3 regions of the Methylobacterium sp. 37f genome follow, and region 1 is predicted to be linked to each of the others. Evidence: predicted binding sites of a transcription regulator. Region 1 holds the regulator's gene; each other region holds the start of a gene.
The links. The regulator LexA, encoded in region 1, represses DNA repair genes until DNA is damaged. The targets are predictions, from matches to a motif close to TGTTCNNNNTGTGTTCNG.
Positions count from the first base shown of each region.

Region 2: a site for LexA is predicted at 2,697-2,714, ahead of J7U37_RS13540 (DUF3072 domain-containing protein). Genes of this name have one in related genera too.
Region 3: a site for LexA is predicted at 1,593-1,610, ahead of J7U37_RS20640 (UvrD-helicase domain-containing protein). Genes of this name have one in related genera too.

Region 1 is NZ_JAGHKN010000002.1:31,616-42,179, reverse strand. It holds gene J7U37_RS01635 (type II and III secretion system protein family protein) at 1-46, shown strand, start outside; gene J7U37_RS01630 (CpaD family pilus assembly protein) at 151-885, shown strand; gene J7U37_RS01625 (AAA family ATPase) at 997-2,241, shown strand; gene J7U37_RS01620 (CpaF family protein) at 2,302-3,756, shown strand; gene J7U37_RS01615 (type II secretion system F family protein) at 3,753-4,721, shown strand; gene J7U37_RS01610 (type II secretion system F family protein) at 4,819-5,781, shown strand; gene J7U37_RS01605 (metallophosphoesterase family protein) at 5,991-6,668, shown strand; gene J7U37_RS01600 (calcium-binding protein) at 6,779-8,068, opposite strand; gene lexA (transcriptional repressor LexA) at 8,631-9,383, shown strand; partial or broken gene J7U37_RS01590 (ComEC/Rec2 family competence protein) at 9,377-10,564, opposite strand, start outside.
Region 2 is NZ_JAGHKN010000017.1:65,707-76,270, reverse strand. It holds gene J7U37_RS13560 (FkbM family methyltransferase) at 1-155, shown strand, start outside; gene sfsA (DNA/RNA nuclease SfsA) at 186-908, opposite strand; gene J7U37_RS13550 (DUF937 domain-containing protein) at 1,091-1,966, shown strand; gene J7U37_RS13545 (Flp family type IVb pilin) at 1,992-2,207, opposite strand; gene J7U37_RS13540 (DUF3072 domain-containing protein) at 2,438-2,683, opposite strand; gene J7U37_RS13535 (MarR family transcriptional regulator) at 3,019-3,528, shown strand; gene J7U37_RS13530 (response regulator) at 3,528-4,250, shown strand; gene J7U37_RS13525 (ATP-binding protein) at 4,256-5,662, shown strand; gene J7U37_RS13520 (hypothetical protein) at 5,812-6,006, shown strand; gene J7U37_RS13515 (efflux RND transporter permease subunit) at 6,117-9,257, opposite strand; gene J7U37_RS13510 (efflux RND transporter periplasmic adaptor subunit) at 9,270-10,436, opposite strand.
Region 3 is NZ_JAGHKN010000040.1:18,326-28,889, reverse strand. It holds gene J7U37_RS20650 (AsmA family protein) at 1-1,013, opposite strand, end outside; gene J7U37_RS20645 (hypothetical protein) at 1,172-1,423, opposite strand; gene J7U37_RS20640 (UvrD-helicase domain-containing protein) at 1,621-3,993, shown strand; gene J7U37_RS20635 (PhoH family protein) at 4,406-5,122, shown strand; gene J7U37_RS20630 (hypothetical protein) at 5,258-5,515, shown strand; gene J7U37_RS20625 (LysE family translocator) at 5,678-6,304, shown strand; gene J7U37_RS20620 (murein L,D-transpeptidase family protein) at 6,330-7,805, opposite strand; gene J7U37_RS20615 (acetyl-CoA carboxylase carboxyltransferase subunit alpha) at 8,157-9,119, opposite strand; gene J7U37_RS20610 (patatin-like phospholipase family protein) at 9,455-10,564, shown strand, end outside.

The DNA.
Region 1 (10,564 bases):
GCTCGGCACCGCCTATCGCGGCCGCGTCGGCTTCATCACCGACTAGGCCCGCGCCGCACGGGCTCAGAGTCCCGCTTCGAGATCTTCTCAGAATCTCCGCGTCCGAAACCCACAGCGCCGCGGCCCCGGCATCAGCAGGACCCGACCCCGATGTCCCACTCGTCCCCCCGTACCCCGATGGCTCTCGCGGCGATCGCGGGTCTTGCCGCGCTGCTCGGAGCCTGCCGCGCCAATCCGGTGGCGACCACGGGCTCGCTCTATCCGGTCGATTACCGCGCCCGGCACCCCATCGCCCTCACCGAGGGGGTCCGCACCCTCGACGTCTTCGTCACCGGGACCGGCCATCTCGATCCGCGCCAGGCCGCCGACGTCGATGCGTTCCTGCTCGAGTTTCGGCGCTACGGCCGGGGGACTCTGGTGCTCGACCTGCCGGGCGGCATCGCCCCGGCCCAGGGGGCGGCGGTCGAGCGGACGGCCGCGGCCCTGCGCCGGATGGGCGCGGATGGCGGCGTCCCGGGCCGGCAGATCGTGATCTCCCACTACGCCGTGGCCAACCCGAACCTCGCCTCGCCCCTGCGTCTCAGCTTCCAGCGCATGGAGGCGAAGGTTGCCAGCCAATGCGGGACCTGGCCGCAGGATCTCGGCGTCGGCGATGCGCCCTTCAACGGACGCAACGAAACCTACTGGAATTTCGGGTGCGCCTCGCAGTCGAACTTCGCCGCCCAGGTGGCAGACCCCGTCGACCTCGTCCGGGCCCGGCCCGAGGGGCGCATCGACACCATCCGGCGGACCAACGACATCGGCAAGATCCGGGACGGCAAGGATCCGTCAATCGAATGGCGTCAGGATGGGAAGACCTCGGTCAAGTCGCAGGTCTCGCAATAACCGCAAGGGGCGGGTGGCCCGGCGCCGCCCTCCAAGTCACCCGCCACGTCGCTCATCACGTCATCCGCCTTGGCTCCCGCCTCTGCAGCAACCTGAACCGGAACCACCCTCATGACGGATCTGAACGAGACGTCCGAGCGCATCATCGCCCCCGTGCCCCGCATCACGATCCAGGCGTTCTGCGAGACGCAGGAGAGTGCGACCCTGGTCGAATCGGTCGGCTTGGACCGACGCATGAACAAGGCGCACATCAAGGTTCAGATGGGGGGCGGCGCCGCCGCCGTCGAAGCCTACCGCCACGCGCCGACGCCGAACGTCATCGTCATCGAAACCCAGGGCATGAAATCGCGCCCGCTCGAGTACCTCGATTCATTGGCGGAGGTCTGTGACGAGGGAACGAAGGTCGTGGTCATCGGCCACGTCAACGACGTGGCGCTCTATCGGCAGTTCATCCAGCGCGGCGTCAGCGAATACCTGATGGCGCCCGTGCGCCCGATCGACCTGATCCAGGCTATCTCGGACCTCTTCACCGCGCCGGGTGCCAAGCCGGTTGGGCGGACGGTCGCCGTCGTCGGCGCCAAGGGCGGCGTCGGCGTGTCCACCCTCGCCCACAACCTCGCCTGGACGATCGCCCGCGAGCAGGACACCGCCACCGTCATCGCCGATCTGGACATCGCCTTCGGCACGGCGAGCCTTAACTTCAACCAGGACCCGCCCCAGGGCATCGCCGAGGCGGTGTTCGCCCCGGACCGTCTCGATTCGATTCTTCTCGACCGCCTCCTCTCGAAGTGCAGCGACCGGCTGTCCCTGCTGGCAGCGCCGGCCACCCTCGACCGGACCACCGATCTGGGCGAGCCGGCGTTCGACCACCTGCTCGACCTTCTGCGGGCCGCGGTGCCGTGCGTCGTCCTCGACGTGCCGCATCAATGGACCGCCTGGTCGCGGCGCCTGATGATCAGCGCCGACGAGATCATCATCGTCGCCAGCCCGGAACTCGCGGCCCTGCGCAACACCAAGAACCTGCTCACCCTGCTTCAGCAGAACCGGCCGAACGACCGCAAGCCCCGGGTCATCCTCAACGGCGTCGGCGTTCCGAAGCGCCCGGAGATCGCCCTGGCGGAGTTCGCCAAGTCCCTCGATACGACGATCGGCGCCGCGATCCCGTTCGACGCGGCCCTCTTCGGAACGGCCGCGAATAACGGCCAGATGATCGGCGAGGTGCAGGCCGGCTCGAAGGCGGCGGAAATCTTCTCTTCCCTCGCCGCCTCGATCACCGGCCGGGCGGAGCTGAAGCGCGCGCGTCCGAACCTGTTCGAGCCCCTGCTGTCCCGGCTCGCCCGGCGCAAGGCCTCCTGATGCGCCATCTGTCGTCCAAGGACCCGATCCCCAAGGACCCGATACCCAGGAGCCCGCGCCATGTTCGGTAGACGATCGGGCAGCGCCGCGGTGCCGGCCCCGCGGCCGATGACGGACCTTGCGAAGGCGCCGGTCTCCCTGCCGATCCACGATGATTCGATTCTGCGCCCGAAAGCCGAGGCGCCCCGCCGGCCCGAGCCGGTGCAGATCCAGGAGACCGCGAAGTCGGAGGACTATTTCCGCACGAAGAGCATGATCTTCGGGGCGCTGATCGAGGCCATCGATCTGTCTCAGCTCTCGCGCCTGGATGCCGAATCGGCGCGCGAGGAAATCCGCGACATCGTCTCGGAGATCATCGGCCTCAAGAACATCGTCCTGTCGATCGCCGAGCAGGAAGAACTGCTCGACGATATCTGCAACGACGTGCTGGGCTATGGACCGCTCGAGCCGTTGCTGGCGCGCGACGACATCGCCGACATCATGGTCAACGGGGCGACCCGGGCCTTCATCGAAGTCGGCGGCAAGATCCAGCTCACCAACGTGCGCTTTCGCGACAACCAGCAGCTGATGAACATCTGTCAGCGGATCGTGAGTCAGGTCGGCCGCCGCGTCGACGAAGCCTCCCCGATCTGCGACGCGCGCCTCCCCGACGGGTCGCGCGTCAACATCATCGCGCCGCCGCTCGCCATCGACGGGCCGGTGCTGACGATCCGAAAGTTCAAGAAGGACAAGCTCACTCTCGATCAGCTCGTCTCCTTCGGGGCGATCTCGCCCGAGGGCGCCCGCATCCTGCAGATCATCGGGCGCGTCCGCTGCAACGTCGTGATCTCGGGCGGTACCGGCTCGGGCAAGACCACGCTGCTGAACTGCCTGACCCGCTACATCGACGCCGATGAGCGCATCATCACCTGTGAGGACGCGGCGGAGCTGCAATTGCAGCAGGCCCACGTCGTCCGCCTGGAAACCCGGCCGCCCAACATGGAGGGGTCGGGTCAGGTCACCATGCGCGATCTGGTCAAGAACTGCCTGCGCATGCGCCCCGAGCGGATCATCGTCGGCGAGGTCCGCGGACCGGAGGCCTTCGACCTCCTCCAGGCCATGAATACCGGCCATGACGGCTCGATGGGCACCCTGCACGCCAACTCGCCGCGCGAGGCCCTGGCGCGCATCGAATCGATGATCACCATGGGCGGGTTCAGCCTGCCGTCGCGAACTCTGCGCGAGATGATCTGCGGGTCCATCGACGTGATCGTGCAGGCGACCCGCCTGCGGGACGGCTCACGCCGGATCACCCACATCACCGAGGTGTTGGGCCTGGAGGGTGACGTCATCATCACCCAGGACCTCTTCCTGTACGACGTGCTGGGCGAGGACGCGAACGGCAAGCTGATCGGCCGCCATCGCTCCACCGGCATCGGCCGCCCGCGCTTCTGGGAGCGCGCGCGCTATTACGGTGAGGACGAGGCGCTGGCGGCCGCGCTGGACGCGGCCGGAGAGGGCGGGAGCGGATCGTGAACGCCAGCGGCCTCGCCCTCGCCTCCGGTCTCCTGGCCCTGACGGCCGGCGGACTGGCCTATGTCTTCGTGTCCCCCTACCTCTCGGGCGAGCGGCGCTCCGCCGAGCGGCGCCGGACCGTGAGCGTCGTCGCGGCCCCGGGCGCACGTGCGGCAACGGTCAGCCGGCGGGATCAGGTCGCGAAGAGCCTGAAGGAGGTCGAGGCCAAGCGCGAGGGCACCAAGGTGACCCTGGAGCTGAAGATCGCCCGCGCGGGCCTGTCCTGGTCCCGCAACCAGTATTACCTGATCTCGGCCGGGATCGCGCTCGTCTTCGGCGCGACCATCTTCATCATGACCGGCAACCCCCTGGCCGGTCTCGGCGCCGTGTTCGCCGGTGGCTTCGGTCTGCCGCTCTGGCTTCTGACCTTTCTGCGCAAGCGCCGGATCGCCGCCTTCATCAAGGAACTTCCGACCGCGATCGACATCATCACCCGCGGCGTGCGCGCCGGCATCCCGGTGGGCGACTGCTTCCGGATCATCTCGCGCGAGGCCGAGGAACCGATCCGCAGCGAGTTCCGGCAGGTGGTGGAATCCCAGACCCTCGGGGTCTCGCTCGGGGACGCCCTCCTGAAGATGTACGAGCGCGTGCCGGTCTCCGACGTGAACTTCTTCGCGATCGTGATCAGCATCCAGGCCAAGTCCGGCGGCAACCTCTCGGAGGCCCTGGCCAACCTGTCCCGCGTCCTGCGCGAGCGGAAGAAGATGGCCGGCAAGATCCAGGCGATGAGCATGGAGGCCAAGGCCTCCGGCGGCATCATCGCGGCCCTGCCCTTCATCGTGGCCACCCTGACCTACCTGTCGAGCCCGGACTACATCTCGCTGCTGTGGCGGACCGATATCGGCAAGCTCGCGCTGGTGGGCTCCGCGATCTGGATGTCGATCGGGGTCTTCACGATGAAGAAGATGATCAACTTCGACGTCTGATGAGGCCGCCGACCCGCTCTCTCCGCCGTCCGCGCTCTACGCGCGGGCTCCCCGCTCACCCCCATCCGCGCCCGGCGGCATCGTACGGAGACACCGCATGCTGGACCTGATCGCCGCCAAGGTCACCGAGCCGCGCTTCCTCGGCACGGTCCTGGCCGGCGTCGCCGCCGCGGCGACCGCCTTCGCGCTGCTCCAGCCGATGTTCGAGCCCGACCGCCTGGGCAAGCGCATGAAGCTGATCGGCGAGGAGCGGGAGGAGATTCGCCGCCGCGAACGCGAGCGGATGTCCTCGAAGGTCACCCTGCGGGTCGCGCCCAAAGCCTACATGAAGCGGGTGGTGGAGCGGTTCAGCCTCGATCGCTGGCTCGGGACCGAGACGGCCCGCAAGCAGCTGATGATGGCGGGCTACCGTTCGCCGGGCGCCGAAACCGCCTTCCTGTTCTTCCGCCTCGTGACGCCGGTCGTTCTGGCGGTGGTGGCGATCTTCTACCTGTTCGTGCTCGGGGTTCTGGACCAGCCCTTCGCGATCCGGGCGATGATCGTGATCGCGGTCCTTCTCTTCGGGATCAAGGCGCCGGAACTCTACCTTCTCAACGCGTCGAGCAAGCGCCAGACGGAAATTCGCTCGGCCTGGCCGGATGCGCTCGACCTCACGTTGATCTGCGTCGAATCCGGCATGTCGGTGGAGCACGCCTTTCGCCGCGTCAGCGCCGAGGTCTCCGGGCAGTCCATCGTTCTGGCCGAGGAACTCGCGGTGCTGACCGCCGAGCTGTCCTACCTTCCGGACCGGCGCATGGCCTTCGAGAACCTCGCCAGCCGCATCGGCCTCGACCAGATCAAGGCGGTCACGACGGCGCTGATCCAGGCCGAGCGCTACGGCACCCCGGTCGGCCAGGCCCTGCGCGTGCTGTCGCAGGAAAGCCGGGACATGCGCATGAACGAGGCCGAGAAGAAGGCGGCGGCCCTGCCGCCGAAGCTGACCGTGCCGATGATCCTGTTCTTCTTGCCCGTGCTCTTCGTCGTCATCCTAACGCCCGCCATGATCCAGGTCTTTCGCTGACCCACGCCGGAGCCCGATCCGACCCGTGCGCGGCCCTGACCCGGCATTCCCCGCTCACGGTGGCGGGTCAAACCCCTGAGGAGCCCCGACCGGGGGAGCGGTGCGGCGGCAGCCCGGGCGCGTCGAGGATTTTCGTGGCGCCGAATTCCTGCCATGCGGGTGCGATGCTCAGTCCAGCCACTCCGCACGCCCCGCGCCCCGACACCCCCATGAACGACCTGACTTACGCAATCGGCGACATTCACGGATGCGCCGATGCCCTGATGCGGCTGCTCGAACGGATCAACGCCCATCGGGGCGACCGCAGCGCCCGCATCGTCTGCCTCGGCGACTACGTCGATCGCGGCCCCGACAGCGCACGGGTCGTCGCGATGCTGAGCCACCTGCAGGCCTCGGCACCGAACGCCGTCGTCTGCCTCATGGGAAACCACGAGCGGATGATGATCGATGCGTATCGCGATGCGGCGGACGCGGCGGTCTGGCTCGCCAATGGCGGCGATGCCACGCTCCGCTCGTTCGGCGTCACGGAGCCGGACGCGCTTCCGTCGGAGGTGGTGCGCTGGATGGCGTCGCTCCCCACCTTCCACGAGGATGCCCTGCGCTACTACGTTCACGCCGGCTTCCGTCCGGGGCGCACCGGACCGGATCCCGATGTCGCCAACCACCTCTGGATTCGCCAGCCCTTTCTCGGCGCCGGTTTCGACTTCGGCAAGCACGTGGTCCATGGGCATACGCCGCAGCGGACCGGAATTCCCGATCAGAAGCGCTACCGGACCAATCTCGACACCGCCTGCGTCTATGGCCGGCAGCTCACGGCCGGCATCTTCGACCAAGGGCAGGCCGGCCCGATCGGGTTTCTCCACGTCGATCGCGACGGATCGGCCTGAGGTGACTGCGTCCGCGCCCCGCTTACCCCGGCCTGAAGGCCGCGACGAGGCCAGGAACGAAGAGCGAGGCTCGTTCGAGGCGGCCCGATGCAGGCCGCCGCGACATCGGATCAGGCGAACAGGAAGTCGTTCAGCGTCAGCAACGGGCCCAGGGCTCCACCCGCGCTGACCTGAAGCTGCCCCTGGGACCCGCCCGCGGCGTCGTGAACCTCGTAGACGCGCGCGTTGCCGGACGTTCCGATGAGGTCCAGGGTCGAGGCGACGGCGAACCCGCTGAACTGGATCACATCGCCGCCCGATTGCCCCGCGCCCTGGAAATCGACGATCAGGTCGCGAATGCCCTTCGTCTCCAGATCGCCGAAGGTGATGACGAAGGTGTCATCCCCGGCTCCGCCGGCAACCCGGTCGCCGCCGCGACCACCCATGATGAGATCGGCGCCGGCGCCACCGTTCAGGATATCGGTGCCGTCGCCACCTTCCAGAACGTCATCCCCCGCGTCGCCACGCAGGTTGTCGTCGCCGAGGCCGGCATAGAGCCGATCGGCGCCGGTGCCGCCCTCGAGAAGGTCATCGCCCTCGCCGCCATCGAGCCCGTCGGCGCCCGCACCCCCGAGAAGGGTGTCGTTGCCGACGCCGCCATAGAGCCAATCCTTGCCGGCCCCACCGTCGATGTGATCGTCGCCCCGTCCGCCCTCGACGTAATCGTCGCCACCGAAGGCCGAGAAGGTGTCGGATTTGCTGCCGAGCCAGATCTGGTCCTTGCGATCCGTTGCGATCGGAAGGCCCTTGTCCTGAAGGAGAGCGAGGTCGAGATCCGAGATCTGCGGGCGCCACCCCCAGGGCGAATAGGGGTCCATCAGATCTTCGACGCCCGAGACATGCGCCCGCGCATCGTCGAGCTTGGCAGGGCCACCCAGGACCGTGGTTGTATTCTCGTCGTAATACACCATCGATCCGTTTTCATACCAGGCCGGCTGGAAATCGATGAACCCGATGGCATGGGCGATCTCGTGCTGGAACAGCCCGAACGCGTCGATCTTGTTGGACGGGACACCGGCTTGTCCCTGCGGATCGAAGAAGAGATCGCCGAGCTTGTCCTGGCCCAGGGTGACCTTGCCGTCCGCCTCGCCTCCATTGCCATCCCAACCCTCGCGCGCTTCGAGGATCGGGGCGAAGGTCCATCCCTGGCCGTCCCAGGCATAGCTGGGACCGGCATTGGCCAGGACATTTCCGCCGGCGAAATTGCCCATCGCGATGGCGATCTCGATCACGGCGTCGCCCTGGATGTGTTTCGCCCAGCCATCCGCCGCGCCTTGCGCCGTCGCCAGGATGAGGTCTGCTTGGCCGCCAGCGGCATTGCGGGAACTTTCACTGTCCCAATACGCAATGATTTTCGACATGTTTGCTTGGCCTTGTCGTTGTTCTGGCGTTTTTCTATAAGGGTAATCTCTATCTATAGGCAGTAAAGGACACAACGACGGGGTTTTATCTTGGTTAAGGAGAGATGAGAGGCAAGGCTTGCAGTGTATGATGCTTCGTAACGCGAACCGTCCATCGCATCGCGCCGTGCCTTTGCGGAATGCGGCGAACGGCCGATCCGGGTGCGACAGAGTCGAGAAACGCGCGCCTTCCCGGTTCGCGCCTTCCCGGTTTGCGCCTTCCCGGTTCATGCCTGCCCGACGCGCACGAAACCTGAGCGCCGTCGATCGCGGGGCAAGGTCTGCGCTCTGGCGGCCTTTCCGCCCGATCCGGATATTGCCAGAGTTGCGTCCGGGTGCTCTGGTGACCGGTGACCAGACCAACCCTACCGGCCCTGAATTGGGATCGGGCGCGCGCCACCGCGCACGAATGTCGCCTTCTTTGAGGAACTCTTGCAGAACACTTGCGGAACGTTTAACGTGTTCGTGGTTTGTTTCTGTGGTCGTCCGCCGCAGCCAATGTCTCCAACGAAGAGTGTTCCGCATGTTGACGCGTAAGCAACTGGATTTGCTCCAGTTCATCCAGCTTCGGATGCGCGAGAGCGGCGTTCCCCCGTCCTTCGACGAAATGAAGGACGCCCTCGATCTGAAGTCGAAATCGGGCATCCACCGCCTGATCACGGCCTTGGAGGAGCGGGGCTTTCTGCGGCGTCTGCCGAACCGGGCCCGCGCCATCGAGGTGATCCGGATGCCCGAGAGCCTCGGCGGTCAATCCGCCTCGGCGCGGACCGCGCCTGCGGCGGAAGTCCGTCGCTTCACCCCGAGCGTGGTCGAGGGCGGCAAGGGCAAGGGCGTGCCGGCCGGCGCCTCCATCTCACGCCTACCGACCACCCAGGCGACCGACGAGAGCGGCCGGGCCGTGACGATCCCGGTGATGGGGCGGATCGCGGCCGGTACGCCGATCTCGGCCATCCAGGAGCAGAGCCATTCGGTGACGATGTCGCCGGACTTTCTCGCGGGTGGCGAGCACTATGCCCTGGAGGTGCGCGGCGATTCGATGATCGAGGCCGGCATTCTCGACGGCGATCTCGTGGTGATCCGCAAGCAGGACACGGCGAACACCGGGGACATCATCGTGGCCCTGATCGATGACGAGGAAGCGACCCTCAAGCGCCTGCGCCGACGGGGATCGTCCATCGCTCTCGAGGCCGCCAATCCGGCTTACGAGACCCGCGTGCTCGGCCCGGATCGGGTGCAGATTCAGGGGCGCCTCGTCAGTCTCGTGCGCCGTTACTGAGGCTCTTCTCCGGTCCCTTCGCCAATTCCTTCGCCCGGCCCTTCGCCGGGCGAACCCGGTGCGTCCTTTGCTCGCCCGATCGGCGCTGCCGGCACGATGTCCGGTGCGGCACGCGCCGGTGCGTCCGTGTTGGCAGGTGCCACGGGTCGCCAGGGAACGGCCTCTCCCGGGCGCCGCGTCGTAACGATGCGGGCGCCCTCGCGCGTGAGGCGCAAGGCCGCCGCGCCGTGTGCCGCCAGGAAGGTCCGGTCGAGGACGAACGCCGCGGCGCAGCCCGGCGGGGCCGATTGGCGGCTGATCAGGATGTCGGCCCGGGCGCAATCCTCCGGGAAAGCGCGCTTGTCGGTGACGAGGCCGACCCTGCGCCCATCCGGCAGGGTCAGGGTACAGCCGAGGCCATCGCACCGGGCGTCCGGAAAGGCCGGGACGGCGCCGGCCTTCCGGGCATCGCCATCCGCTTTCAGCCATTGTTCGAGCACGAAGGCCGGCGGACGCCCCAGAGTGGCGAGGTGTCCGCTGCGATCCCGGATCGCCGCCCCGGTGCCTTCCCGATCGACGTAGATGTCGAAGCGATCGGGCGACGCCGCGAAGACGATGCCGATCGCCGCCGGGATCAACCCGAGCCAACGCAGGGACGAGGCCGGAAGGGTGAGCAGGAGGAGGCCGGCCACCAGCAGCCCCAACGCCCCCGCCCCGAAGGCCGGCACCACCACGACGGCGTGTCCGAAGCCCGCGATCCAGGTCGAGATCGACAGCATTCCGCGCACCGCCAGACCCATCGCCCACCACACCGGCTGATCCAGGGCGAACGGATAGGCGAGGATGCCGAGCACCGCCGCGGGCATCACCGCCAGGGAGACCAGCGGGAGGGTGAGCGCATTGCCGACGAGGCCGAAGGGCTGCACCGTCTGGAAATGATAGGTCGCGAAGGGCGCGGTGGCGATTTGCGCCACGAGGGTCGTGGCCAGCGTTCCGACGATCGCCGCGATCAGGAACGCGACGGCGCGGGTGATGGGACCGGCGCCCTCGCGCCGGCCGCCCTGTCCGGCGATCAGCGGTGCGCAGGCGATGAGCCCGGCAACGGCGCCGAAGGACATCTGGAAGCTGGGGCCGAGGAGCCCGTCCGGTTCCCGCGCCAGGGCGATCAGCGCGGCGAGCGCGAGGTTGCGCATGCTGAGGGC
Region 2 (10,564 bases), on a different contig from region 1:
TGCGCGCCGCCCCGGCCTCGCTCCATCCCGGGCTGCTCATCGTCGAGAACGGCATCGACCAGTGGCAGATCGACTTGCCCGCCCTGCTGGAACAGCACGGCTACCGCCGGATCGCCCAGACCCGCCTGAACCTCATCTTCGAGCGCACGCCCTGACGGCAGGGCCTTTTGCCCGGATGCGCCGCGCTACAGCACCGGAATGGCATCGGCCACGGTGATGCCGGCCGGGTCGATCCGGCAGCGATGGGCATGGACGGCGACACCCGCCGCACGGGCGGCCTGGAAGGCGCGGTCGAAGGCCGGATCGAGGTCGCGGGCGGTGTCGAAACGCTCGGCCCACATCTGCACCACGATGATGACCATGGCCCGGCCTCCGGCCTCCACCACGGCGGCCAGCTCGGCCATGTGTCGGGCGCTCCGGGCCGCGACGCAATCCGGAAACTCCGCCAGACCCGGCACCCGCATGAGGTGGCAGTTCTTCACCTCCACGTGGCAGGCCGGAACAGGAGCACCGGTGGGGCTCTCCCCGGAGGCCAGGAAGTCGACCCGGCTCGCGCGGCCGTAGCGGACTTCCGGGCGCAGCGCCGTGTAGCGGGCAAGCGGCGGCAGGGTCCCGTCGGCGAACGCCTCCGCCACCAGGGCGTTCGGCCGCATCGTGTTGATGCCGACCCATTGCGGCCCGCCCGGCAGGTCCGCCTCCACCAGCTCCCACGAGAAGGCGAGCTTGCGTGTCGGGCTGCGGGCCTCGGAGAGCAGGACCCGCGCGCCCGGCGCCGTGAGGCCCAGCATCGCTCCCGGATTGGCGCAGTGGGCCGTGACGATGCGCCCGTCCGCCAGCGCCATCTCGGCCAGAAAACGCTTGTAGCGACGCACGAGGCGCGCCTCGATCAGGGGCGCGGCGAAGCGCATCGGCGGGTCCGGGGTCACAAACAGGTTGATGTCCGCCCCCGTCACCCCGGAATCGGGCGGCGATGAGGCGTCCGGGCTGGTCAGTGCTGGCCGGATGCGACAGACTCCATCGGAGAGTCCCGCTCCATGGGACATTCCCGGATCGTCGTCCGGGATCGTCTGTGTTCGTCCGCGAGGCCGCCATGTTCAACCTGTTCGACATTCTCCAGGCGCAGGCGGGCGCCCAGACTCAGGGCTCGGCGATTCCGGGATTCGGGTTTCCGGGGGGGGGGCTGCAGAGCTTCGGGCCCCAATTCGGACTGTCGCAGGAACAGGGTCTGCGCGCCATGCAGGCCCTTCTGCCGGCCCTGACCATGGGGTTGCAGCGCAATGCGGCCCAGGACCCGATGGGCTTCGCCCAGATGTTCAACCTCGTCGGCCCTGCCGCGCCGCCGCCGCCGTCGCAGATGGACATGCTGGTCAAGCAGCTCTTCGGGTCGCCCCATCTCAGCCAGGCGGTGCTTCAGCAGGCGGCGACCGTGAGCGGAGTGGCGATGCCGGCCCTGAAGCAGATGCTGCCCGTCATGGCCGGCATGGTGGTGGCGGGCATCGTCCACGTGATGATCAATCAGGCGCCGCAGCCCGCGCCGGCGCCCCGTGCGATGCCCGATCCGTTCGGATTTTCGCCCAATGCCTGGTCCGACATGATGCAAGCCTTTCTGACGGGCGGTGGTCTGGGCGTGAGCGCTGCACCCGCACCCCGGACGCCACTTCGTCCGGCTCCGGCACGCATCCCGACAGCTGCGACCTCAACGACGCCTTCGGCGAAAACCTCCGCGAAGGCCCAGGCCAATGCAGAGAGCAAGCCCGGCGCAGATGCAGGCTTCGATCTAATGCAGCAGATGTTTCAGACCGGCCTGGAGGTGCAGCAGGAGAACGCGCGGGCGATGCAACGCCTGTTCGACACGTTCTGGCAGGCCCCGAAGAAAATCGACGCTGATTCTGCACCCCGCGAAACCTCCGTCTCCGGAGATCCTTCGAGGCCTGCCCCAAGGGCTGGGGGGCCAGGCCGCCGCTGAGGGCCGGTCGGCGGGATCAGGACGACTAGCTCACGAGCTTGCTGCCAATATAGGTGTACATCGCGGCGGTCTGGTCGGCCATGTAATGGATCGCCGTCACGATCGCTAGGAAGACCAAGCCCATAATTAGGCCGTACTCGATCGCCGTAGAACCGGTCGTATTCTTGAGGAAACGTCCGACGAGGGCGGAATTGGCAGTCCATGACCGCAGGCTGGCTCGTTTGGATACCAGATCGGTCATGGTCGCATCGTGTCTTTCGTCTGGCCTAGCCGGCTGATGGGTAAAGGGTCTTTCTTGCGGAGGCCTTAAGCTGATGGGCGAGCCCGGAGGTAAATTCCGAAAAATTCTTTCGGAAGGATTTTGCCGGTGGCGAAATCTTCGGCTGGCACCGGGTCTTCGGCTGGCACCGGGTCGTCGGGGGAATGCCCGCGACAGCCCGGTCCGTCCTGGGGGTCGCGGGTCGGCGCCCGTCAGGCCTTGCCGGATTCCTTCCGCAGCTCATCGATCCGCTGCGAAGCTTCGGCCTTGTCGAGGTCCGGGTCGAACGAGTCCGGCGACTTCGCCTCCTCCGACAGGGTCTTGAGATAGGAGGCCTGCGCGCCGGTCATCGGCTCGCCGCCAGTGGTCCACTGGCTCGGATCCTTGATCTGATTGGAGGTGTCCTTCGGGTCGGTTTTCGGGTTGGTGTCCGACTCGGCATGCTGGGTCTTGGCCATGGTGTGTTCCTCGAGTTCACGAAATGTTCTTGTGAACGCGGCGATCGCAGACGGGTTCCAGCGGTCTCGCGCTGCGGATCGCCGTGTCCCGTAGTCAAGTGTCCCAGGCAAGTGTCCCAGGCAAGTGTCCCAGGTCTCGGTGCAGGGTTCCACACGCTGATGCGGTGCTGTCCGGCCGAGCCTGGTTCGGCCAACGCGGGACGCCGGCCGGAATCGCCTGACGGATCCAGCCGGTGTTGTTCTCGACCAGGAGACTTGACGGTTCATCGGGGGGCTGGAACATGTCAACATCACTGACATAAATCGAGGTCGCCCCCGACGTGAGTGCCCCCGTGATGCGAGACGCCGATCCCGATGCAAAGCTGCCGACCCCAGGCTCCGGTGACGATCTGATCGAGCTCCTGTTCTTTGCCTACCGGGATTTCGTCGGTGATCCCGACCGCATCCTGGCCCAGTATGGCTTCGGGCGGGCGCACCATCGCGTGCTGCATTTCGTCGATCGCTATCCGGGTCTTACGATCGCCGAACTTCTGGATATCCTGCGCATCACCAAGCAGAGCCTCAATCGGGTGCTGAAGGATTTGATCGAGCAGGGCTACATCGCGCAGAAGACCGGCACGAACGATCGCCGCCAGCGCCTTCTGTTCTGCACCGCCGCCGGTGCCGACCTCGCGGGCGATCTCATCCGGCTGCAGAGCCGCCGGGTGGCACGGGCGCTGACGGATTCCGAGCATGGCGGCGAGCGGCCGCTCTCGGCCGAAAGCTTCCTGTTCGGCATGATCGAACCCGACGCGCGCGCGGCCGTCCGGCGCCTCATGGCGCGCCGCACCCGGAGCGCCGCCTGATGGCCGCGCCCAGCCCGCGCCTGGGCAGCGAACTGCCCGACCATGCGCCGCACATCCTGGTGGTCGACGACGACCGCCGCGTGCGCGAACTGCTGTCCCGTTTCCTCTACGAACAGGGATTTCGGGTGACGTCCGCCGGCAACGTCCCGGAGGCCCGGATCAAGGCACAGTGCTTCGTCTTCGACGCCCTGGTGCTCGACGTGATGATGCCGGGTGAGAGCGGCTTCGACTATGCCCGCGAAGTGCGCCAGACCTCGCGCGTCCCCATCCTGATGCTGACCGCCCGCTCGAACCCCAACGACCGGGTGATGGGTCTCGAGATCGGTGCCGACGACTATCTGCCCAAGCCTTTCGAGCCGCGCGAACTGATCCTGCGCCTGTCCAACATCATCAAGCGGCGCAGCGACGATGGCGGCCGGGCCCGGGGGCACGACACCGTGACCTTCGGCCCGTTCTCCTATCGCATCGACCGGGGCGAGCTGCGCCGCGAGGACGAGACCATCCGCATCACCGAGCGGGAGCGGGAAATCCTGACCATCCTGGCGCAGGCCGGTGGGGCCAACGTGGAGCGTGAGGCGCTGGCCGGGAGCGGGGGCCTCGCCGCCGAACGCAGCATCGATGTGCAGATCAACCGTCTGCGCCGGAAGACGGAGGTCGATCCGACCAATCCGCTGTTCCTGCAGACGGTGCGGGGCGTCGGTTACCGCCTCGCAATCGACTGATCCGCATGGCCGCCTCCGGCCTCCTGCAGCGCACCGCGACCCGTCTCGCCGCCCTGCCCCGCCCGGCCCGCCTGTGGCGGCTGCTCAGCCGCGCCATCGGCGACGTGCTGCCCAAGGGGCTCTATGCCCGCTCCCTGATCATCATCATCGCGCCCGTGGTGCTGCTCCAATCGGTGATCGCCTACACCTTCATGGAGCGGCACTGGCAGCTCGTGACGCGGCGTCTCTCCGCCGCCGTCACGGCCGATGTCGCCGCGCTGATCGACATCTACGAGAGCTATCCGCAGGACAAGGATTCCGAGACCCTGACCCGGATCGCTAACGACCGGCTCAACCTCGACGTCGACATCCTGAAAGGGGCCAAGCTCCCGCCGGCGGGGCCGCGCCCGTTCTTCTCGATCCTCGACGAAGCCCTCTCCGACGAGATCCGGCGCCAGATCCGCCGGCCCTACTGGATCGATACGGTGGGCCGCTCCAGCCTCATCGAGATCCGAGTGGCGATCCCCGACGGGGTGATGCGCGTCACCGCCCGGCGCAGCATGGCCTATGCCTCGAATTCGCACATCTTCCTGCTGTGGATGAGTGGATCGTCGCTGGTGCTGCTCGGCGTCGCCATCCTGTTCCTGCGCAACCAGATCAAGCCGATCCTGCGTCTCGCCGCCGTGGCCGAGAGCTTCGGCAAGGGTCGTGAGATCGAGTTCCGGCCGCGCGGCGCCCGCGAGGTCCGTCAGGCGGGCCATGCCTTCATCGAGATGAAGCGACGCATCGAGCGGGCGATGGAGCAGCGCACGACCATGCTCAACGGGGTCAGCCACGACCTGCGCACCATCATCACGCGCTTCAAGCTTTCCCTCGCGCTGGTCGAGCAGACCCCGGAGGTCGAGGACCTGCAGCGCGACGTCGACGAGATGAGCCGGATGCTGGAGGCTTATCTCGCCTTCGCGCGCGGCGATTCGGGCGAGGCGGCGGTGCCGACCGACATGCGCGCCCTGCTGGAGGACCTGCGCACCGATGTGGAGCGCCTCGGCGCCCATGTGGACGCGGTGGAAATGGACGATCACCCGGACGTGACGTCCTTCCACGTGACGCTTCGGCCGGACGCGATGCGGCGCTGCCTGTTCAACCTCGCCGCCAACGCAGCCCGCTACGGCGACACCGTGCTGATCACGGGCCGGCGCGAGCACCGGGCCTTTCTGGTCTCCATCGACGATGACGGACCGGGCATTCCCGCCGATCAGCGGGAGGAGGTGTTCAAGCCCTTCGTGCGCCTCGACGACGCGCGCCAGGATGCCGGCGGGTCCGGGCTCGGCCTCTCCATCGCCCGCGACATCGCCCGCGCCCACGGCGGAGACGTCGCCCTGCACGACAGTCCGCTCGGCGGTCTGCGGGCGACCGTGCGAATTCCCGCCTGACCGGGCTTCTTCGTTCGTGCCGTAGCGTCTCGGTCCCGCAGGAGCTTGGCCAGACGATCTTGGCGCGCACCGCCCCGCGATGCTATGGGGAAGGCAGTGAACGCCACACGGTCCGGTGAACCGGGTCCGACAGAGGTTGAGAGACCCGCATGAACAACCCGCTGACCCCCCTCCTGATTCTCCTGCTCCTGCCGATCACCGCCATCGGCGCCGTGCTGTATACGGATGCGGGCATCGAGCCGGCCCTGTTCTACGCCACTGTGAAGACCTTCGTGGTGCTGTTCATCGTCGCCGGCGGCCTCTGCTTCGCCGCAAGCCGCCTCGCGGCCCGCACCGAGGGCTGAAGCTTTCGGGTTCGCGGCAGCGAACCTGTTCGCGACACTGACGAAAACGCCCGGGCCGAGAGGTCCGGGCGTTTTCGTTCAGGGGCCATCCCGGCGTCGCTGGCCTCGCCCTACTCCGCCGCGATGCGGGGCTGGAACGGCTTCGGGTCGTTGGCCGAGGGCGTCGCCGGCAGCGCGAAGGCGCCTTCCGTCGGCTCGTCCACCGCGCCGATGAAGCGGCCGAAGACACGCACGAACAGGCGCGACAGGTCGTCCACCAGGATGAAGATCGCCGGCACGAAGATCAGCGACAGGCCGGTGGAGACGATGAGGCCGCCGATCACCGCGATCGCCATCGGCGCCCGGAACTCGCCGCCGATGCCGAGGGCCATGGCGGAGGGCACCATGCCGGCCGCCATCGCGATGGTGGTCATCACGATCGGCCGGGCGCGCTTGCGGCCCGCATCGACGATCGCGGTGACGCGGTCGACCCCGCGCGCCATCTCCTCGACGGCGAAGTCCACCAGCATGATGGCGTTCTTGGTCACCACGCCCATCAGCATGAGGATGCCGATCACCACCGGCATCGAGATCGGCTTGTTGAAGATCAGCAGGCCCAGGATGGCGCCGCCGATGGAGAGCGGCAGCGAGAACAGGATGGTCAGCGGCTGCAGGAAGTTGCCGAACAGCAGCACGAGCACGCCGAACACCATCATCAGGCCGGCGCCCATGGCGAGGGCAAAGCCTTCGAACACCTCGCCCATCACTTCGGCGTCGCCGGTCTGCCGGATGGTCACGCCGGGCGGAAGGTCCTTCGCGGTGGGAAGGTCGAGGATCGCGGCGATGAGCGAGCCCAGGGCATCGGACCCCTCCATGTCGGCTTCCAGCGCCACCCGGATGGCGCGGTCGTAGCGGTCGATCGCGGTGGGGCCGCGCCCGAGGCTGAGATCCGCCACCGTGGAGAGCGGCACCGCCCCCCCGCCCTTCACCGGGACCTTGAGGGTTTCGAGCTGCGAGAGGTCGCCGCGCAGGCGTTCGGGCAGTTGCACGCGGATCGGCACCTGCCGGTCGATGGTGTTGAACTTGGCGAGATTCGCACCGATGTCGCCGATGGTGCCCACCCGCACGGTCTCGGCGATGAGATCGGTGGAGACGCCGAGTTCGGCCGCGACGCCGGGCTTCGGGCGGATGCGGATCTCGGTGCGGTCGAGGGGCGCCGTCGAGAGCACGTTGACGAGGTGGGGAACGCGCGCCGCCTCGCGCTGAAGCTTGGCCGCCGTATCGGCCACCACGGTCTTGTCCGGGCCGGAAACGATCAGGGTGACGTCGCGCTGGCCGCCCTCGCGCAGGGCCCAGAACCGGATGTCGGGCTCCTCGTGCAGGATCGCCCGCACGGCGGTATCGACCTGCTTCTGGGTGCGGTGGCGGGTGTTCTTCGGGGTGAGATTGATGGTGAAGGTGGCGAGCCGCACCTCCTTCTTCCCCGGCAATTGGCGGCCGCCGTCGATGAAGACGCTGCGTACCTCCGGCAGGGCGCGGATGCGTTCCACCAGGCTGTCGGTGACCCGCGTGGTGTCGGCGAGGCGCGCGCCGGGCGGCAACTCGACCACGAAGATGGTGCGGGCCGCGTCCTCCGCCGGCAGGAAGCCCGCCGGCAGCAGCCCGGTCGACAGGATCGACCCGGCAAAGCAGGCCAAACCGAGCACCAGTGTGATGAACTTGTGGCGCACCGACCAGGCGACCACGCGGGTGTAGCCGCGCATGACGGGCCCGTCCCGCGTCAGGTCGGGGCCGTGGTCGCGCAGGAAATACGCGGCGAGCAGAGGCGTGATCAGGCGCGCCACTAGGAGCGACATGAACACCGCCGCCGCGATGGTCAGGCCGAACTGCTTGAAATACTGTCCGGCGATGCCGCTCATGAACGAGACGGGCGCGAAGATCGCCATGATCGTCGCCGTGATGGCGATGACGGCGAGCCCGATCTCGTCGGCGGCTTCCAGGGCGGCGCGGTAGGGCGACTTGCCCATGCGCATGTGCCGGACGATGTTCTCGATCTCCACGATGGCATCGTCGACGAGGATGCCGGTCACCAGCGTGATGGCGAGCAGGCTGACGGCGTTCAGGGAGAAACCGAGGGTACTCATCACCCAGAAGGTCGGCAGCACCGAGAGCGGGAGCGCGATCGAGGCGATCAGGGTCGCGCGCCAGTCGCGCAGGAACAGGAACACCACGATCACCGCCAGGGCGGCGCCCTCAACGAGGCTCAGCATCGCCGAGTGGTAATTGCCCACCGTGTTGATGACGGAGGTGTCGATCAGGTCGAAGCGCACGCCCGGGTAGCGGCTCCCGAGTTCCGCGATGCGCTTGGCCACGCCGACCGCGACTTCGGCGTCGCTGGCGCCGGTGGAGCGCGAGATCGCGAAGGCGACGACCGGCTCGCCGTTGAAGCGGGCGAAGGTGCGGGGCTCCTCCGAGCCGTCGACCAGGGTGGCGAGTTCGTCGAGGCGCACCTTGCGGCCGCCGGGCACGATGATCGAGGTCTCCGCCAGGGTGTCGAGGCTGGCGGCACCCGCCAGGGTCCGGATCGACTGCTCCTGGCCACCGAGTTCGCCACGCCCGCCGGCCATGTCGGCGGCGGTGAGGCGCAGTTGCCGATTGACGTCGGCCGCCGTGATGCCGAGGGCCAGCAGGCGGTCGGGCTTCAGGGTCACCCGGACCTCGCGGGCGACGCCGCCGAGGCGCTCGACGCCGCCGACGCCCTTCACGCTCTGGACTTGCCGGGCGATGACGTCGTCGATGAGCCAGGACAGGTCCTCCGGGGTCATCGCGGGCGCCGAGGCGCCGTAGATCATGATGGGAAGGCCCGCGATCTCGACGCGGTTGATGATCGGCTCCTCGATGGTGCGGGGCAGGTTCACCCGGACCTTCGAGAGGGCGTCCTTGACGTCGTTGACCGCCCGGTCGCTGTTCACCTCCAGGCGGAACTCGATGGTGGTGCTGGAGACGCCTTCCGAGATCGTCGAGATGACGTGCTTGACGCCCTTCACCCCCGCCACCGCGTCCTCGACCACCTTGGTGACCTGAGTCTGCAGCTCGGACGGGGCCGCCCCCGATTGCAGGACCTGGACCGACACGATCGGGATGTCGATGTTGGGGAAGCGCGTGATCGGCAGGGCGCGGAAGCTGACCAGCCCGAGGACGACCAGCACCAGGAAGAGGACGAGCGAGGGGATCGGTTTGCGGATCGCCCAGGCCGAGATGTTCAACCGCATGGGATGGTCCGATCAGCGGGGAGCGGCATCGGCCGCCTTCAGGGGCGGGACGACGGCCCGGACGCGATCCCCGTCGCGCAGGAAGCTGCTGGCGCGGGCCACCACCGCCTCGTCCGCCTGCACGCCGGAGCGGATCTCCATGAAGCCCTCGGCCGCGAGGCCCGGAACGATGCGGCGCGCTTCGACGTGGTCTTTCGCCACCACGAAGACGCTCGCGGCACCATCGGCGGCGTAGAGCACCGCCGAGAGCGGCACGGCGACGCCGGTTCGGCGGGCGACCTCGACCTTGCCGCGCGCGAAGGCGCCGATGCGCAGGGTGGGGTCGGGATCGAGGCTGATGCGGACGCGGCCGAGGCGGGTGGCGCGGTCGATCTCCGGATCGATGCGGCGGACGCGGCCCCGCAGGGTCCGGCCCTCGTCCCAATCGAGCTGGACCGGGTCGCCCACATGCAGGCGCGGCATCCAGGCCTCGGGAATCTCTCCCTCGAGCTCGATCTCGCCGCGGGCGATCAGCCGGAACATCGGCTCACCGGCTGCCGTGGCGGTGGCACCGACCCGCGCGGTGCGCCGGCTGACGATCCCCGCCTCGGGGGCCCGGATCTCGGTGCGGGCGCGGCGCAGGGCGATCTCGGCGCCCTGCGCCCGCGCGGTTTCGAGATCGGCTTGGGCGAGCTGAAGGCCGCCGCGGGCGGCGGCGAGACGGCCCTCGTTGCCCTGTGCGGTCGAGATGCGCTGTTCCAAGGTTACGGCGGTGGCGTTGCCGGTGCGGACGAGGCTGCGGGTGCGCTCGAGCGCCAGGTTCGCCTCCACCTGCGCGGCCTCGGCCTGAACGATCTGGCTGCGGGCCTGGATGATCGCGGCCTGCGCCTTGGCCAGGGTGGCGACATTGGCGGCTTCCTGGGTCACGATCATCTCGAGGGAGAGGCGGGCCAGGGGCTGGCCGTGCGCCACCTGCGCGCCCTCCTCCACCAGCAATTCGGTGATGCGGGTGCCCTCGATCTCCGGAGCCACCAGGATTTCGTCGCGGGGCACCAGGGTTCCGGTGACCACCGCGCGCTCGATCACCGCGCGCTCCACGGCTGCGACCACCGTGACGGCCGGTGCCACCGCGGCGGGCTCCGGCACGGAGGCGGGCTCGGCGGCCCAGGCCCTGCCACCTGTCGCGAACGCGCCAGCCATGAGGGAAGCGGCGAGAGCGAAGGCGAAGCGGGATCCGGGACCGCACATCGGGGAGCGAAGGGGCTGCATGACTCGCTCGGCGACGACGGGAGGCCGATGTCTGGTGCAGGAGGCCGGCGTTTTCATGG
Region 3 (10,564 bases), on a different contig from region 1:
GGAACGCCGCGCGCGATCAGCGCCTGTCCGGCCGCCGAGGTCAGGAAGGCATCCAGGTCGAGGCGCCGGGTCGAGAGGGCGAGGCCGGCGCGCCATTGCTTCAGGTCGAGCTGCCCCGTGCCGCCGAGGCGCAGGGCCTGTCCGCCGGGATCGATCTCCAGGGCGACATCGGTGAACCGGGCTGTGAGGCCGCGCCCGGTGAACTTGCCCCCGAGAGAGAACGGCAGATAGGCGCCTGCCGCCTGGACCGGTGGCCCGACGACGATACGGGCGCTGCCTTCCGCGACCACGGTCGCCAAGCGCCGACCGGACGCGCCCGTTCCGGCGGGCGCAAGGCTGAGACGGGCATCGGCTTCGAAGCGCGGCCGCGTATCGCCACCGCCGGCGATCTTCACGCTGACGCCGTCGGACCCGATCTCGCCCGTCGAGAGCCGGAAGGGCACGCCGCGGCTGGTTCCCTCTGCGCGCCAGGGGCCGACCAGCGCCGGGGCCGAGATCTGCAGGGCTTCGGCATAGAACTGCTCGGTCCGCCCCGTCGCCGGCACCTGGGTTGTCAGGACGAATTGCCGGATCGTCAGATCCTCGATGGCGAGGTCGCGCCGAAGAGCCTCCGCCAAGCCGCGGGCCGGCAGTACTATGGCCTCACCGTCGGTGACCGGCAGCTTGACCTCGGCCCGGCCGATCCGGGTCTCGGTGAAGTGGATCTCGCCCTTCAGCAGAGGTGCCAGTGCAAGTTCGGCCCTGACGCCCTGGAGATCGAGGAGCGGGTGATCGAGCTTCGGCGCCGATCCGGCGGCGGCGCCGAGCCGGAGGCGATCGAGCTTCAGCCTGGGCGAGGGAAGGAGGCGGACGCCGATCCGGCCCTCCGTCTGCGCCGTCACGCCCAGCGAGCGGCTGATCGTGCGGTCGAGGGTGGCGCGATAGCTTTCCCAGGCCACGAAGGGTGGGACGGCGAGGGCCGCAACGAGGAGCAGGATGACGGCGCCCGCCAGCGCGGTCAGGATGTCACGCACCGTGTTTGTTCCGCCTCGTCACCCGGGGGCTCGCCCCTGCTCCGTTCGCGGACATAGCACAGGCGAGGCCGACGCGCGCCAGAGCCCTGGCGCGGTCAAAGTCGCTCCGCCCGACACGAGGCCTACGTCAGTCCCGCCGATCCCGGCCCGGCCGCAGCTCAGCGCCGGCCCGGAACCACGATCGGTGCCGCGGGTGCGCTCGGCCGGAACAGGTCGCTGCGCTGGATCTGCATCCGCGTCTGGTTGGTGTCGAATTGTTGGCGCTGCTCGATGCCGCGCAGCTGGCTGCGGTCGGAGAGCCGGTCGTTGGTGGCGTTGAGGCTGTCGATGGCGCGCGAGGATTGCGCCAGGGCCGGGCCGGCCGTCAGGAGCGCGAGGCCGGTGACGAAAAACAGGCGGGGGCTGAGCATCGGAACGTCCTTGTTCGGTGGGGTTTCGTCCTGATCTGGTGAGACCACGCGTCGATGGAAAGGCGGCTTCCCGAATCTCGGCATCCTGCCGCACGTTCCGAACGGCACCGGGACCGACCGGTCGGCCGACCCCCGAAGACCGGGAGGGGACTGGCATCACTCTCGACGCCGTTCGCGTTTTGGTCCAGGGATGCGCGATGACGAAGCCTCTCGACGCGGCCGGCGCTTCCGCCTCCGACGCCGCCCCGACCTCCATCGCCGCCCGTGCCATGGCCTCCCTGCGGCCGCAGGCGAGCCCTTATCTCGAAGGGCTGAACACCGAGCAGCGCCGCGCCGTCGAGGCCACGGATGGCCCGGTCCTGGTGCTCGCCGGCGCCGGTACCGGCAAGACCCGGGTGCTGACGACGCGCATCGCCCACCTCATCGCCACGGGCAAGGCGCGGCCCTTCGACATCCTCTCGGTGACCTTCACCAACAAGGCCGCCCGCGAGATGAAGCACCGCATCGGCGGGCTCATCGGCCCGGCCGGCGAGGGCATGCCCTGGCTCGGCACCTTCCATTCCATCGGCACCAAGATCCTGCGCCGACACGCCGAGCTGGTCGGCCTGCGCTCGGACTTCACGATCCTGGGCATGGACGACCAGCTCCGCCTGATGAAGCAGGTCATCGTCGACCAGAACATCGACGAGAAGCGCTGGCCTGCACGCGCCCTGTCCTCGGCCATCGACGGCTGGAAGAATCGCGGCCTCCTGCCCGAGCAGGTGCCCCCGGGCGAGGCCCAGGCCTTCGCCTTCGGCAAGGGCGGCACGCTCTATTCGGCCTACCAGGCCCGGCTTCTGACCCTGAACGCCGCCGATTTCGGCGACCTGCTGCTGCTCTGCCTCAAGCTCTGGCGCGAGAACCCCGACGTCCTGGAAAACTACCAGAGCCGTTTCCGCTACATCCTGGTGGACGAGTACCAGGACACCAACGTCGCTCAGTACCTGTGGCTGCGCCTGCTGGCCCAGGGCCACCGCAACGTCGCCTGCGTGGGCGACGACGACCAGTCGATCTATGGCTGGCGCGGGGCCGAGGTCGACAACATCCTGCGCTTCGAACACGACTTCCCCGGTGCCGTGGTGGTGCGCCTGGAGCGCAACTACCGCTCCACCGGCCACATCCTCAGCGCCGCCTCCGGCCTCATCGCCAAGAACGAGGGGCGCCTGGGCAAGACCCTGCGCACCGAGGATGTCGCCGGCGAGAAGGTGACGGTCTCCGGCGCCTGGGATTCGGAGGAGGAGGCGCGCCAACTCGCGGAAGCGATCGAGAGCCTTCAGGCCAAGCAGCATCCGCTGTCGGAGATCGCCGTGCTGGTGCGCGTCTCGGCGCAGATGCGCGAGATCGAGGACCGCTTCGTCCAGCTCGGGCTGCCCTACCGGGTCATCGGCGGGCCCCGCTTCTACGAGCGGGCCGAGATCCGCGATGCGCTGGCCTATCTGCGCGTCACCGCCAACCCGGCCGACGACCTCGCCTTCGAGCGCATCTTCAACACTCCGAAGCGGGGACTTGGCGACGCCACCCTGCAGGCGCTCCACGCCTATGCCCGCGCCGAGCGGGTGCCGCTGCTTCAGGCGGCCCGTCTCGTGGTCGAGACCGACGAGCTGAAGCCCCGCGCCCGCTCCGGCGTGCGGGCCCTGGTCGAGAGCTTCTCACGGTGGTCGCGCCTGGTGGGTACGCAGCCGCATTCCGAGGTGGCGCAGACCATCCTGGAGGAATCCGGCTACACCGAGATGTGGCAGAAGGATAAGTCCGCCGACGCGGCCGGACGCCTGGAAAACCTCAAGGAGTTCGTGCGCTCCATGGAGGAGTTCCCCGATCTCGCGGCCTTCCTCGAGCACGTCTCCCTGGTGATGGAGGCGAGCGAGCAGGAGGGGGCCGACCGCGTCTCGCTGATGACGCTCCACGCCGCCAAGGGCCTGGAATTCGACACCGTGTTCCTGCCCGGCTGGGAAGACGGCCTGTTCCCGAACCAGCGCGCGCTGGACGAGAGCGGCCGCGCCGGACTGGAAGAGGAGCGCCGCCTCGCCCATGTGGGCCTCACCCGGGCCCGCAAGCGCGCCAAGCTGTCCTTCGCGGTCAACCGGCGCATCCACGGCCTGTGGTCCTCCACCGTCCCGAGCCGCTTCATCGACGAGCTTCCCGAGGACAGCGTCGATGTGCTCGACGCACCCGCACACTTCTCGGCCGGCGCGTCGCGCTTCGATCGCAACCCGACTCCGTTCGGCTCGTCCTATGGCACGCCGGGCTGGCAGCGGGCGCAGGCCAACACGGCGCAGAACGCCAAGGCGAACCCCAACGGCTTCGGCGTCGGCAACCGCGCTACCGCTGCGCGTGGCGGACCACGCCAGATCGAGGGCGAACTGATCGCAACGTCGACCGGAGCGCCGTCGGCCTTCTCGGTCGACATGCGGGTGTTCCACACCAAGTTCGGTCCCGGCACTGTCGCGGGTGTGGACGGCAACAAGCTCACGGTGGATTTCGACAAGGCCGGCCGCAAGATGGTGCTGGACAGCTTCATCCAGGCGGCCTGATCCCCGAGGCCCCGGCGAAGCGCCGGGGGGCGCGACCGATGAGGGCCGAAACTGCGTCTTTGCCGACACAGGGCCGACGCAATCGACGTCGTTGCTGCATTGCACCCGGCGCGCCAGGATCAGCGCAGACTTTTTACATCATTGCCAAGAATAGTGGTTGTCACGCCCCTGTCGCGCCTGTCGCGGCATGGTGCGTGCAACGCAACGGTCCGCGGCCCGCCGGGTCGCGACGGGCATCCACAGGCACGATGGTCCTTGCCGGAACTCGCGGGCAAGATCCGGATTGGCTGTGAAGCGGGCGAAGCAGAAAGGATCGCCGGAACGGGATCGGTTGTAAGATGACGCGAAGCAAGTTCAGCAAGTCAGGCTCAGATTGAATCCAGGTTGGCAAGTCCGGTTGGAGTGTTGATCGATGAAAAGACGCCGTACACGACTTGAACTCGTTGAGGACCGTCCGGTCCGTCTGCACAAGACCCGTTTCGACGAAGAACGTAATCTCAGTCCGATCCAACCACTCACCGACCGGCAGGCGCAGTATCTCGACGCCCTCGCCCTCCACAAGCAAGTCATCGTCCTCGGGCCCGCCGGCACCGGCAAGACCTACATCGCCGGCACCCGCGCCGCGGACCAGCTCCGCCAGCGCCGCATCGCCAAGGTCATCATCACCCGCCCGAACGTACCCTCCGGCCGCTCGCTGGGCTTCTTTCCCGGGACCCTGGAAGAGAAGATCGCCCCCTGGGTCGCGCCCCTCACCGAGACCATGAAGGAGCGCATGGGCGAGGCCGCCTTCGAGATCGCGGTCAAGACCGGCGACATCGAAGTGGTGCCCTTCGAGGTGATGCGCGGACGCACTTTCAAGAACTGCCTCGTGATCCTCGACGAGGCACAGAACACCACTACGGCCGAGATCAAGATGTTCCTCACCCGCATCGGCGACGATTGCCAGGTGATCATCAACGGCGACGTGTCCCAGACGGACCTGCGCGAGACGTCCGGCCTCCGGACCGTCATCCACCTCATCAAGAGCCGGATGATGCCGGTGCCCGTGGTAGAATTTACCCTCGACGACATCGTGCGCTCGGGAATTTGTGCTGAATGGGTCCGGGCTTTCGAGGAAACGAATCTCTGACTTGCGGGTTGGGATAGCGGCGGACCGGAACGGGGTCCGCCGCGTACTCCGGTGCGCGACAGATTTTCCCAGGCCCTGTGGCCTCGGGAACAAACCGGGTGCCGCGCTCGGACACAAAAGAATGGGAGTCTTCACGTGAGGAAACTGACCCTTGCTTTCGCCGTGCTCGCCTCGCTCGGCGGTGCCAGCCTCGCCACCTCCGCCTCTGCCGCTCCCGGCGCCCCGATCGGCGTGACCGCCCCCGAGACCGTGTCCACGGTGCAGATGCGCATGGAGCGCCGGATGGAGCGTCGCATGATGCACCGTCGCATGGAGCGTCGGATGATGCGCCGCGATATGGAGCGCCGCATGATGCACCGTCGTATGGATCGCCGGATGATGCGCCGCATGTAATCGATCGCTCTGATCGATGGAGAGAAGGGTCCCTCGCGGGGCCCTTTTTTCGTTGCACGCTCGGCTGCCCCGCGTGTCGGCGGGGGCGTCACGCCGTGCGAAGGCCTGATAGGACGGGAGCGATCGTCGCGTCGGAGCGTACGCGATCAGGAGTGCCCGGCCGTGACCTTTCAGACCTGGTGGCTGTTCCTCAGCGCCGTCTTCCTCCTGTCCGGCACGCCCGGCCCGAACATGCTCCATGTTCTGGCTCGCAGCGTCCGCGTCGGTCTCCGCCGCAGTGTCGCCGCCATGGCAGGTTGCCTCAGCGCCGTCATCCTGGTGCTCGTCGCCTCCGCCGCCGGATTGAGTGCGGTTCTCCTCGCGTCGCCCGTGCTGTTCAACGGATTGCGCTACGCCGGCGTCGCCTACCTGGTCATCCTCGGCATCCGGGCTTGGCGCGGCCACGACGGGGCGCTGGAACTGCCCGGCGCCGCGGGTGCACCGGCATCGGTGAACTTGAGGCGGCTCTATCGTGACGGACTGCTCATCGGTCTGAGCAACCCCAAGCTCCTGCTCTTTGCCAGCGCCTTCCTGCCGCAATTCGTCGATCCGGCGCGACCGCAAGCGCCGCAATTCGCGATCCTCGTCGGCACCTTCGCGGGGGCGGAACTGTTTTGGTACGGAGTCTATGCCCTGGGCGGCCGGCGGCTCGCCGCGTCGCTGACCCGTCCGGCGCTGCGGCGTGCCTTCGACCGCATCACCGGTGGGATTTTCCTCGGCTTCGGAGCGATGCTCCTCGGCACGCGCTGAGCCGGAATGATCCGGGTCGGCCGCGTCAGTTCTTGGGCGTGGTGGACCCCGTGGTCTTCGGCGAGGCGCCGATGGACGAGATCACCTTCGAGGCCGGTTTCACCGCCTTGTCGTCCGCGGGCTTGCCCGTCTTGGTCGGGGTCAGCGCGGCATGGGCGGCCTTCGCCGGCGCGTGCTTCTGTGCGGGCTTGGCCGCGCCGACCTCAGGCGTCGCGGCGACGGCCGGCACGGTGGCGGCATCGGTGGCCGGGGTCGCCGGTGTGCCGTTGCTGAACAGGTTCCCGAGCACCTTCTTGTAGGCGGCCGGGTCGCCGTCCGCATCCGCCACCATCACGCGGGCGGGCTTGGCGGGCTCGGCCACCACGGGCTCGGGCTTTGCCGCCGGGCCGGCGCCCTTCCTGGACAGGTTCGCGGCGGCGGCTTTGGTCGGAATCGTAGCGGCGGTCGCCATCATCACCGGGCGGCCCTTGGCGTCGACCTCGATCTCGCGCTCGCCGGCCGCCAGGCTCTCGGGGCGGCTGACGTCGCCGAGCCGATGCTGGGCATATTCCTTCGGGTCGATCGGCAATTCCGGCTCGGGCTTGCCGAGGCTCGCGAAGGTCAGGGTGTTGGCGGGGGTCTGCTGGCTGCGGAACACCGGGTTCTGGCTGCCGTCGTCATAGACGAGGCGGGTGGCCGGCGTGCCCTTCGCGATGAGGTCGGCAACCTCGCGGTTGTCGCGCTCACGCTTCTCGGCGACCATCGGATCGACCTTGGGTGCGCAGGAGCCGGCCGCCGCATCGGCCCCGCCGAAGACATACTTGGTGCCGCAGAGGCCCACGCGCGGCTCCTCGCGCAGGGCCTCGAAATAATCCGACCCCTCCTTGAGGTTCTTCCAGAACGGCGCGTTCGGGTCATTGCGGAATTTGGCGATGTTCGCCGCCGTCATCCGGAAGGGATAGGACTGAAACTGGAATGCGCGCTGTCCACCCGCGAAGGAGTCGCGCGCGAGGGCGTAGAGTTCACCCATCGACTCGTCGGTCATGGCAAAACAGCCGGCCGACGAGCAGGTGCCGTGGACCATGATGTAGTTGCCGGTGCGCCCATTGGCCCGGTCGTAGGCGTTCGGATAGCCGGTATCGAACGAGAGGTAATAGGACGAGTTCGGGTTCATCTGACCCGGAGTCACGGTGTAGAACCCCTCGGGGGCCTGTCGGTCGCCTTGCTTGGTCTTCGGACCGAGTTGGCCCGACCAGCGGCAGATTGGAAAGGTCTTGAGCAGCGCGTACTGGCCGTTGGAGGCCCGCTTCCACACCTCCATCTCCGCTTCCTTCTTGAAGGCGCGGATCAGGATCGGGTCGTTCTGCGACATGCCCTTCTGGGTCATGAGCGCAACGGTCTTGGGAGACACCGGGGCGAGGGCCCGAAGCGGAACGCCGCCGCCCGTCGAACCGTCCTGGCAGGCGCCGAGCGACAGGGCGAGCAAAGCGAAACCGGCGGCCACGAGCGGGCGCATAGCCATGGGGAACCTATCCTCAGTCACGCGTTCCGGGGGCTCACCCCTGGAATGCCACTCCCCAACCCCTTAGCGTCGTTAAACTTACCCGGTTGTTACCGCAAGGCGACGCGGCGGGCCGGCCCGGCCGCATGTGGATTGCGGTCACGATCCCTCGATCTCCCCGATCCTGCCGCAATTGGACCCGGGCTTCCCCGCAGACGGGTTCAGGGCCACCAGCCGGCTTGATTCCGCAGGGCTTTCCCGGCCTCGCCGGTCGGCACAGGTGTGGCGAAAATCAGGCCGGCGCTCGGAGGAGGAAGTCCGATTGGTTCCAAGGCTCGGATGCGGCAGGGTGTCGCATCGGTCTGCTGTGCCTCAGAGCTTTCGCCCGATGTCGAGGAACTTGGCGGCTCGGCGGTCGCGGATCTCGTCGGGGCTCAGGCCCTGGAACTCGGTCAGGGCCGCCACGATGGCGGAACCGGCGGCCTCGATGGCGGCCTCCCGCCCGCGATGCGCCCCGCCGGTGGCCTCGGGGATGATGCCGTCGATGATTCCAAGGCGCAGCAGGTCCTGCGCAGTGATCTTCATGGCGGTCGCGGCGTCAGCGGCGCGGCCCTGATCGCGCCACAGGATCGAGGCGGCGCCCTCCGGCGAGATCACGCCGTAGATGGCATGCTCGAGCATGAGGACCCGATTGGCGGTGGCCAGCGCGATGGCCCCGCCCGATCCCCCCTCTCCGATGATGACGGCGATGTTCGGCACGCCGAGCGCGAGGCAGGCTTCCGTCGAGCGGGCGATGGCCTCGGCCTGTCCGCGCTCCTCGGCCTCGATGCCCGGAAAGGCGCCGGCCGTGTCGACGAAGGCGAGGACGGGCAGGCCGAAGCGGTCGGCGAGCTGCATCAGGCGCACGGCCTTGCGGTAGCCCTCCGGTTTGGCCATGCCGAAATTGTGCCGCAGGCGGGTCTCGGTGGTGGAGCCCTTCTCCTGTCCCAGGACGCAGACCGGACGACCGCGAAAGCGCCCGAACCCGCCGACGATGGCCTGGTCCTCTCCGAAGGCCCGGTCGCCCGCCAGGGGCGTGAAATCCGTGATCAGGCCGGCGCAGTAATCGATGAAGTGCGGCCGCTGCGGATGCCGGGCGACCTGCGTCTTCTGCCAGGGCGTCAGCCCGGCATAGATGTCGGACAGGGCGGCGGCGGCCTTGGCCTCCAGGCGTCCGACCTCCTCGCTGATCGAGACCGCGCCGTCGCGCGCCGCCATGGTCTTCAGCTCCTCCAACTTAGATTCGAGTTCGGCCACCGGCTTCTCGAAATCGAGATAGGAGCGCGTCACCGACATGGGTCAGGGATCCTTGTTCGTCGCCCTCGCGCGCGGGGCGGCCGGGTCAGGGACGATCGCGGCGGAGGGCGTGCGGCAAAAGCCGCGACTGGGCGGGGGGTGTTGGCGAAGCAGCCCCGCCTGTCAACCATCGGTGCGTCCTGCGAGGGGCCTCGGTCCCACCTCGGCTGACAATGAGCGCGGTTCGTCCCGCCCCTGGATGGCGATCACGGTGGCCCTGCGTCATGGTGGCGTCACCCGGATCGAGCAACCATCGGTTGGGTCGCGGGCGGCGGGTCGGCTCGGGAGACCCGCCGAGGCGACACCCGCTTCGGAGGATTGAGAGGGCCCTGGTCGTGACGGCATTTCCCAGCGGAGAATCCAACGTCCTCGTACTTCAGGGCGGCGGAGCGCTCGGCTCCTATCAGGCCGGGATCTACGAGGCGCTGGCCGCCGACGGCCGCACCCTGGATTGGATCGCGGGCATCTCCATCGGCGCCATCAACGCGGCTCTCATCGCGGGCAACCCGCCCGAGCGCCGCGTCGAGCGGATGAGGGCCTTCTGGGAACTCGTTTCCTCGGCGGTGACCGGGGTTCCCTGGTTCCCGGGCGAGAAGGCCCGGGCGGCGTTCAACGAGGCGAGCGCGGGCTGGATCGCCACCTTCGGCGTGCCCGGTTTCTTCAGCCCCCGCATCCCTCCCGCCACCCTCTATCCCGCCGGCGCGCCGGAGGCCCTGAGCTACTACGAGACGGGGCCGCTCAGGGCGACGCTGGAGCGGTTCGTGGATTTCGATCTGATCAACGAAGGCCGAACCCGGCTCAGCGTCGGCGCCGTCAACGTGCGCACCGGCAACTTCGCCTATTTCGACAACCGGTGCGACCGCATCACCCCCGAGCACATCATGGCCTCCGGGGCCTTGCCCCCGGGATTCCCGCCGGTCACCATCGACGGCGAGCCCTACTGGGACGGCGGCATCGTCTCGAACACACCGCTGCAATACGTCCTCGACGAGGAGAGCCAGCGCGACCTGCTGGTGTTCCAGGTCGATCTGTTCTCCGCGCGCGGAGCCATGCCCCGCACGCTGATCGAGGCGGCCGAGCGCGAGAAGGACATCCGCTTCTCCAGCCGGACCCGGCTCAACACCGACGTGACCATCGAGATCCGCAAGGCCAAGGCCGCGACCCGCAATCTGCTGGCCAAGCTGCCGCCCGAATGGCAGGGCGATCCCGACGTCGAGTTCCTGCGGCGGATCAGTCGCGACAACGCCGTCACGATCATGCAGCTGATCTACCGTCGCAAGGCCTACGAGGGAAACTCGAAGGATTACGAGTTCTCGCGCACCACCATGCTGGAGCATTGGGCCGCCGGTGTCGGCGACATGCGGCGCTCCCTGCGCAGCCCGACCTGGCGCGACCGGCCGCACGACGCCAGCGGCGTCTCCGTGTTCGACCTCACCCGCGACGCG